Regions from separate parts of the Streptomyces sp. VTCC 41912 genome, predicted to be linked through region 1. Evidence: riboswitches for the same ligand, from Rfam matches in the RefSeq annotation. Region 1 holds a riboswitch; the other holds the start of a gene.

Evidence for each region. A riboswitch is a leader RNA that binds a small molecule or an ion and turns the genes downstream of it on or off. The one in region 1 is predicted to bind cobalamin.
Region 2: linked by a shared signal. The riboswitch ahead of metE (5-methyltetrahydropteroyltriglutamate--homocysteine S-methyltransferase) and the one ahead of ACJ6WD_RS35225 (cobalamin biosynthesis protein) in region 1 are both predicted to bind cobalamin.

Annotation. Positions count from the first base shown of each region.
Region 1 is NZ_JBJMAB010000041.1:59,355-63,761, reverse strand. Features, by position in the region: gene ACJ6WD_RS35230 (cobyric acid synthase) at 1-1,520, opposite strand, end outside; gene ACJ6WD_RS35225 (cobalamin biosynthesis protein) at 1,517-2,506, opposite strand; cobalamin riboswitch at 2,636-2,773, opposite strand; gene ACJ6WD_RS35220 (hypothetical protein) at 2,983-3,219, opposite strand; gene ACJ6WD_RS35215 (inorganic phosphate transporter) at 3,250-4,407, opposite strand, start outside.
Region 2 is NZ_JBJMAB010000010.1:132,936-137,342, forward strand. Features, by position in the region: gene ACJ6WD_RS17365 (L-tyrosine/L-tryptophan isonitrile synthase family protein) at 1-215, shown strand, start outside; gene metE (5-methyltetrahydropteroyltriglutamate--homocysteine S-methyltransferase) at 371-2,689, opposite strand; cobalamin riboswitch at 2,873-3,066, opposite strand; gene ACJ6WD_RS17375 (3-hydroxybutyryl-CoA dehydrogenase) at 3,272-4,141, opposite strand; gene aceB (malate synthase A) at 4,138-4,407, opposite strand, start outside.

The DNA.
Region 1 (4,407 bases):
AACGGCACCCCCTCCGGCACCCCCTCCTCGATCAGCCGCAGCAGCGCCTTGGTGTCCGCGTGCTCCTCGATCAGATCGCCCAACCGGTCCAACTGCTCCTCGCGCAGCGCCCCGAAGCAGGTGTCCGGTGCGGGTACGAACCGGCGCCCGGCCGCCCGGGCCACCTCCCGCAGGAACGCCCGCCTGAAGCCGTCGCTCTCCAGGGAGCCGTGCCAGTGCGTGCCCCACACGGACCCCACCCGGCACCCGTCCAAGAACTCCTCGTCGCCCCCGGCCACTTCGGCGACCCCGTGGTGGATCTCGTACCCCTCCACCGGCTCGCCCAGCGCCCGACCGACGGGCCGGGCGAGGGTCTTCTCCACCGCGAAGCGGACCCGGACCGGCAGCAGTCCCAGCCCGTCGACCGCACCCGCGCGCGACTCGACGTCGTCCTCGATGTGCTCGCCGAGCATCTGGTAGCCGCCGCAGATGCCCAGCACCGGGCGGCCCTCGGCGGCCCTGCGGACCACCGCGTCGGCCAGTCCGCGCTCGCGCAGCCAGGCCAGCGCGCGGACCGTGCCGCGGGTCCCGGGCAGCACCACCAGGTCCGCGTCGACGAGTTCCTCCGGCCGGTCCACGAACCGCACCACCACGCCCGGTTCGGCGGCCAGCGCGTCCACGTCGGTGAAGTTGGACATCAGCGGCACCGCGCACACCGCGACCCGCAGCACGTCCTCGCCGGCCGGCGGCGCCACCACCGACTCGCGGACCGTGCCGCGCAGCGACACCCTCAGGCCGTCCTCCTCGTCGATGCCGAGCCCGTGCGCGTACGGCAGGACGCCGTAGGTCTGCCGTCCGGTGATCCGGCGCAGCATCTCAAGGCCCGGCTCCAGCAGCGTCACGTCGCCGCGGAACTTGTTGACGAGGTAGCCGGCGACCAGCGACTGGTCCTGCGCGGACAGCAGCGCGGTGGTCCCGAAGAACGAGGCGAAGACGCCGCCGCGGTCGATGTCGCCGACCACCACGACGGGGATCCGTGCCGCCCGGGCGAGGCCCATGTTGACGATGTCGGTCCGCCGCAGGTTGATCTCGGCCGGGCTGCCGGCGCCCTCGCAGACGACCGCGTCGTGGGTGCGTCGCAGCTCCGCCAGGCAGTCGGTCACGGTGCCGAGCAACTGCTCCTGCCGGCCTGCGTGGTAGCCACGGGCACTCAGCTCGCCCACCGGCTTCCCCAGCAGCACCACCTGGCTGCTGCGGTCGCTGCCCGGCTTGAGCAGCACCGGGTTCATCAGCGCGGTCGGCTCGACCCGGGCCGCGGCCGCCTGCATCGCCTGGGCCCGGCCGATCTCCGCGCCCTCGCGGGTCACGAACGAGTTCAGCGACATGTTCTGCGCCTTGAACGGCGCCACCGAGACACCCTGTCGCGCCAACCAGCGGCAGATGCCGGCGGTCACCACGCTCTTGCCGGCGTCGGACGTCGTCCCGGCCACCAACAGTCCGCCGCCCACGGCCCCGTCGGCCGTCTTCCTCCGCCCGTTCACCGGGTCACCCTCCCGCTCACGTCCGCCGCCACGCCCTTCCTCCCGCGTCGTACCGCGCCGACCGCCAGCCGGCCCGCCACCGTGACGCCCAGCGCCAACAGGCCGACCCGCCGGGACAGTCGGGCCGCTCGCTCGATGTCGGGCACCGCGGGGGGCCGTCCACCACCGTTGAGCACCGGCCGGTGCTCCACCCGCCCGCCGTACGCGAGGGTGCCGCCCAGCCGGACGCCCAACGCGCCGGCGAACGACGCCTCCACGGGGCCGGCGTTGGGGCTCGGGTGCGCGCCGCCGTCGGCCCGCCAGGCCCGCAGCGCACCGCGCCGGTCGGGGCCCGCCAGCACGGTCAGCGCGGCGGTCAGTCGGGAGCCGGGCCAGCCGGCGACGTCGTCGAGGCGGGCCGCCGCCCAGCCGAACCGCCGGTAGCGCGGCGACTTGTGCCCCACCATCGCGTCCAGGGTGTTCACCGCCCGGAACGCCACCAGGCCGGGCACGCCCGCGACCGCACCCCACACCAGGGCGCCGACCACCGCGTCGGAGGTGTTCTCGGCGACCGACTCCACCACCGCGCGGGCCATCTGCGGCCCGTCCAGCGCCTGCGGATCGCGCCCGCACAGGTGCGGCAACCGCTCCCGTGCCACGTCGAGGTCCCCGACGGCCAGCGCGCCGCCCACGGCCCGCGCCTCCCGGCCGAGCGAGGTACCGCCCAGCACCGCCCACGCGGCCGCCGCGGTCAGCGCGGTCCGGGCGCCGGGACGCTCCCGCAGGGCGCGCTGGAGCAGCGCGGCGCCGGCGGCCGCGCCGCCCGCGCACAACAGGGTGTGGGCCGTTCCGTGGCCGCGGTGGTCGCGCCACAGCCGGCGTTCGAGGGCGCCGGCGGCCCGGCCGAAGGCGGCCACCGGATGACCGCGCCGCGGGTCCGCGAGGATCAGGTCACCGAGGAAGCCGAGGGCCGCGCCGCACGCGTACCCCGCGTGTTCGCCGCGCATCGGATCAGGCCGCCGTCCGGCCTCGAAGGGGCCCTGGGACAGCGGGCAGTGGAGCTCTCGACGGGCAGCCGGGCATGGCGGTATGTCCTCACTCAGGGTCCGCGCCCTGGCTCGACGTGACGGCGACCAGAGTCTCCTGGCTCCCGGATCGGCGCCGCCCCCGGCCTTCCCGCCCGTACGGCGTGCGTACGGGCCGTGGCCCTCGTCGGAGGAGCGCTCCCCGGTGACAGTGGCGGGACCGCGCCGGATTCGCACCGGACTTCCTCTGCTGTCGCCGATTGGCCCCGGAAGTCCACCACGCCCGCCCAGGTCCGTCAACTCACCCTTGACCTGCGACGCAGCGCCGACGGCCGCCCTGTGGCGAAGGCCACGCGCGGGCCCGGCGGGGTGCCGCACGCGGACGGGGCGCCCGGGGCCGCGGCTGCTGCCGCGTCCACCGGACGCCCCGTCCGTTGCCGGCCGTGCCGGCGCCGCCGTCAGGCGGCGACGATCAGGTAGATCCCGTAGGCCACCGCGGCCGCGCAGAGCCCGTAGGCGGCCAGTGCCCCGGCGCGCGCCCCCGTGCCGGGGGCGGTCGTGGCCGCCGCGTCGCCGTCCGCGGCGGGCTTGCGGGAGGTGCCCACGATCCCGACGGTGAACAGGCCCACGAGCCCCACCGTCACCACGAGGCTGACGCCGAAGACCTGGCCGAGAGCTGCCCAGTCGATGTGCATTGCGTAGTCCTTAGGTCGGGGTGAGCGGCGTCAGGACGAGGCCGTCGCCGGCTGGGCGGGGGCCTTCGCCGACTGGTGGGCAGGGGCGGGGTGGGGAGCGGCGTCCGTTGCGGCGTGCGCTTCCGCGGGTGCTTCGGCGTGCGCCGGGACGGGCCCGGCCGGCGGCGGCGCGACCGTCTGCAGCGCCGCGGTGACGACGCCCGCCGGCTCCACCGCCGGTCCCTCGTTGACGTTGGTGTGGTCCACCGGCTTGCGCCGGGAGGCCGCCCAGATGCCGCCGCAGATCGCCAGGGCCAGGACGGCGACCGTGGCCACGCCCCAGGAGCCCTGGTCGGCGAGGTAGGCGGCGCCGGCGGAGACCAGTCCGGCGGCCGGCAGGGTCAGGCCCCAGGCCAGGACCATCCGCCCGGCCGTGGACCAGCGCACCACGCCGCCCTTGCGGCCCAGCCCGGAGCCCATCACGGACCCGGAGCAGACCTGGGTGGTGGAGAGCGCGAAGCCGAGGTGGGAGGAGGCCAGGATGGTGGCCGCGGCGCCGGTCTGGGCGGCGAAGCCCTGCGGCGGCTGGATGTCGGTGATGCCCTTGCCCATGGTGCGGATGATCCGCCAGCCGCCCAGGTAGGTGCCGAGCGCGATGGCCAGGCCGGCGGAGGCGATCACCCACATCGGCGGGTCGGCGTGCGGGGCGACGACCCCGCCGGTGATCAGCGCGAGGGTGATCACGCCCATCGTCTTCTGCGCGTCGTTGGTGCCGTGGGCCAGCGAGACCAGGGCGGCCGAGGCGATCTGCCCGGCGCGGTAGCCCTTGGCGGTGTCGGCCTCGTTGCGGCCGCGGGCCAGTCGGTAGGTGAGCCGGGTCGCGGCCATCGCGGCGAGCCCCGCCACGAACGGCGCGGCGACCGCGGGGATCAGGACCTTCATGACGACGGCCTCGCCGTGCACGCCGCCGGTGCCCACGGACACCAGCGTCGCGCCGATCAGTCCGCCGAAGAGGGCGTGGGACGAACTGGACGGCAGGCCCGCCAGCCACGTGAGGAGGTTCCAGACGATGGCGCCCACCAGACCCGCGAAGATCACTTCAGGTCTGATGCCGGCGCTCTCGTCGATGATGCCGCCGGAGATGGTCTTCGCCACCTCCACGGAGAGGAAAGCCCCGACGAGGTTGAGCCCCGCCGACATCGCCACCGC
Region 2 (4,407 bases), on a different contig from region 1:
GCTCCGTACGCCTGTCCATCCACCCCCAGCCCGTCGGCGCCCGCAAGTTCGGCATCCGCCTGCTGGACGCGCCCGATGCCTGGACCACCCCCTGGCACTCGACAGCCCTTCGCCGCACCGACGGCACCTGGACCCTCATGACCCGGGCGAAGGCCGCCGAGTTGGGCCGCCTGATCGAGTGCGACGGCCGTCCCAGTCACTTCGAGCTGGACTGACGGGACCGGCGGGACTGATCGTCACGGCATCGGGCCCACGTGGTGGCGGCGCATGCCGGTGGAAGCAGGATGGGACCCCCTCGTGTGCCTCGGTCATGGCGGTGCTGTTCGGTGGGCCGGGACGCCACCAGCGTCCCGGCCCACCGGGGTCGGGATCAGGAGGCGGGCAGCTCACCCCGCACGGTGCGCGCCGCGGCGACCAGGTTCTCCAGCGAGGCGCGGGTCTCGGCCCAGCCGCGGGTCTTCAGGCCGCAGTCGGGGTTGACCCACAGTCGCTCGGCGGGGATCGCCTTCAGTCCGGTGCGCAGCAGTTCGGCGGCCTCCTCGGCGCTCGGCACGCGCGGGGAGTGGATGTCGTAGACCCCCGGCCCCGCCTCGCGCGGATAGCCGTGGGCGGCGAGTTCGCGGGCCACCTGCATGTGCGAGCGGGCGGCTTCCAGGCTGATGACGTCGGCGTCGAGGTCGTCGATGGCCTGGACGATGTCGCCGAACTCGGCGTAGCACATGTGGGTGTGGATCTGGGTGTCCGGCCGCACGCCCGCCGTCGACAGGCGGAACGCCTCGGTGGCCCAGGCGAGGTACGCCTCCCGGTCGGTGGCCCGCAGCGGCAGGGTCTCGCGCAGCGCGGGCTCGTCGACCTGGATGACCGAGCTCCCGGCCGCTTCGAGATCGTCGACCTCGTCGCGCAGGGCGAGTGCGACCTGCCGGGCGGTGTCGCCGAGGGGTTGGTCGTCGCGGACGAAGGACCAGGCGAGCATGGTGACGGGCCCGGTGAGCATGCCCTTGACGGGACGTCGGGTCAGCGACTGGGCGTACGTGGTCCAGCGGACGGTCATCGGCTCGGGGCGGGAGATGTCGCCGGCCAGGATCGGCGGGCGGACGTAGCGGGTGCCGTAGGACTGGACCCAGCCGCGCTGGGTGGCGAGGTAGCCGGTGAGCTGCTCGGCGAAGTACTGGACCATGTCGTTGCGTTCGGGCTCGCCGTGCACCAGCACGTCGATCCCGGTCGTCTCCTGGAAGGAGATGACCTCCTGGATCTCGGCCTTGATGCGCTCCTCGTAGCCGGCGGTGTCGATGCGGCCGGCACGCAGGTCGGCGCGGGCGGCGCGCAGTTCGTCGGTCTGCGGGAAGGAACCGATGGTCGTCGTGGGCAGCAGCGGCAGCCCGAGGTGGGCGCGTTGGGCGGCGGCCCGTTCGGTGTACGGCTGGGAGCGGCGGGCGTCGGCGTCGGTGACGGCGGCGATCCGGGCCCGTACGGCCGGGTCGTGGGTGATCGGCGAGCCCGCGCGGGAGGCGAGGGCGGCGCGGTTGGCCGCGAGTTCGCCGGTGATGGCGTCGGTGCCCTGGGCGAGGCCCTTGGCGAGGGCGACGATCTCGGCGGACTTCTGCTTGGCGAAGGCCAGCCAGCGCAGGATCTGCGGCTCGATGTCCCGCTCGACGGACGCGTCGAGGGGGACGTGGAGCAGGGAGCACGAGGCGGCCACGTCGACCCGGTCGGCGAGCCCGAGGAGGGTGCCCAGGGTGGACAGGGACTGGGGCAGGTCGTTGATCCAGATGTTGCGGCCGTTGACGACCCCGGCGACCAGGCGCTTGCCGGGCAGCCCGCCAACGGCGGCCAGGGCCTCCAGGTTGGCGGCCGCCGCCTCGGTGAAGTCGAGGGCGAGCCCCTCGACCGGTGCCTTGGCGAGCACCGGAAGGGCGTCGCCGAGGCGGTCGAAGTAGGAGGCGACGAGCAGCTTGGGCCGGTCGGTGAGGGCACCGAGGTCACGATAGGCACGCTCGGCGGCGTCGAGCTCGGCCGGGGTGCGGTCCTGGACCAGTGCGGGCTCGTCGAGCTGCACCCACTCGGCGCCGGCCGCGCGCAGGTCGGCCAGGACCTCGGCGTACACGGGCAGGAGCCGGTCCAGCAGGGTCAGCGGCTCGAAGTCCGCCGCTACGCCCGGGGCGGGCTTGGCGAGCAGGAGGTAGGTGACCGGGCCGACCAGGACCGGGCGGGCGGCCAGGCCGAGGGCGAGGGCTTCCTTGAGCTCGGCAACCTGCTTCGCGGAGTTCGCGGTGAAGTGGGTGTCGGGACCCAGTTCGGGGACCAGGTAGTGGTAGTTCGTGTCGAACCACTTGGTCATCTCCAGCGGCGCGACCTCCTGGGTGCCGCGGGCCATGGCGAAGTAGCCGTTCAGGGCGTGTGCCGCAACGGCGTCGCGGTGCCGCTCGGGGATCGCGCCGACCATGACGGTGGTGTCCAGGACGTGGTCGTAGTACGAGAAGTCGCCGGTCGGCACCTCGTGGATGCCGGCGTCGGCGAGCTGCTGCCAGTTGCTCCGGCGGAGTTCGGCGGCGGTGCCTCGGAGGGCGTCGGCGGTGACGCGGCCCTTCCAGTAGCCCTCGATGGCCTTCTTGAGTTCCCGGTGCTGACCCTGGCGGGGGTAGCCGTACACGGTGGCCCGTGCTGCCGCGGCTGCGGACTTGCTGGTCACGGAGATCTCCTTCGCGAGATGAATCCCTGGGGTCCCGGTGACGGGACGAGAGCGCGAAGGGAATGACGAACCGGACGGCAGCGACCCCGCGCGGCGAAGGCACGGTCGTTCCGTCTGGTGTGTACGCCGACCCGCCCTCGAGGTCACCGGGGTGTCCGCGCACGGAGTGGTCCGCGCGCGGGCAGTTGGCAGGTCTTCGGACTCGTGGGCACGCCCTCCTTCTCGGAGGACACCTACTGGCCGTCGCTTCCCGGGTCCGGTACCTCGGACCCAGTGCGTATGACGGCGGTCGTTCCCACTCACCGCTGCGGGGCAGTCCCGGATTCCCACCGGGTTCCCTCTTGCGACACCCCGCCTGGCGGACGGGGTGAACCAGCTGCTCCCGCCACCCTACGGGCTGTCGCCACGCCGTGACGAGGGCCGTCCAGGAATCGCAAAGTGAATCAGGACACCTGGGGGCGGAACACCGAAGGGGCGGGAAGCGCCGGTACGCGCGCTTCCCGCCCCTCCCCTGATCCGCTCACCGAAGACCCTCATCCCCGGTGGCGGTGCGGGCCCCTCAGCCCGTGTCCCATCAGGTCATCAGTCCTGCTCGTAAGGGTGGAACCCCCGGCCTGTCTTACGGCCGAGAAGCCCTGCCTCCACCATGCGCCGGAGCAGCGGCGGCGGGGCGTAGAGGGGTTCGCGGAACTCGGCGTACAGGGACTCCGCGATCGAGGCGACGGTGTCCAGGCCGATCAGGTCGGCGAGTTCGAGCGGTCCCATCGGGTGGGCGCAGCCCAGTTCCATGCCGGTGTCGATGTCGGCGGCGGTGGCGAAGCCGGATTCCGCCATGCGGATGGCGGAGAGGAGGTAGGGGATCAGCAGGGCGTTGACGACGAAGCCGGCGCGGTCCTGGGAACGGATGACCGTCCTGCCGAGCGTGCGGGTGGCGAAGTCCTCGACCGCGGCGGTGGTCTCGGCCGAGGTGTGCAGCGAGGACACCACCTCGACCAGCGGCATCACGGGGACCGGATTGAAGAAGTGCAGGCCGACAACCCGGTCCGCGCGGAGGGTCGACATGCCGAGCCGCATGATCGGGAGGGAGGAGGTGTTGGTGGCCAGGACGGCTGCCGGATCCTCGACGATCTTGTCGAGGGCGGCGAACACCTCGGTTTTGGCGTCCGGGTTCTCGACCACCGCCTCGATGACGAGCTGCCGGTCGGCCAGATCGTCCAGACTGCTGGTGAACACCATCCGGGCGAGCGCGTCCCGTGCCGCCGCCTGTTGCAGCTTTCCGCGCCGCACTGCCCGGTCGAGTGAGGCACTGATCCGGTCCCGGGCGGTGCGCGCAGCGGTCGCGTTCGCCTCGCAGACCACGGTGTCCAGCCCGGCGCGCGCACACACCTCGGCGATCCCGGCACCCATCTGCCCGCCGCCGACGACGCCGACGCGTTCGACGGCCGCGCTCACGCCCGGACCTCCGTCCGCCGCACGAGGTGGCGGGTGTAGGCATCCGGGGTGAAGAACATCGGTAGCTCGCCGGTCAGCGTGTTCCGCTCGAAGAGCGCGCGAATGTCGTCGACGGGCGCCCACGGGTACTCGGCCCCGAGCGCGGCGGTCTCCTCGTCGAGGACCCTTTCCACGGTCCGACGGTCGATGACCCGGTGTCGGAGCCACTGCCAGATCTGCACGCGGGCGATCTCCGCGGTGGCCGCGTCCTCCATCAGCCCGTCGAG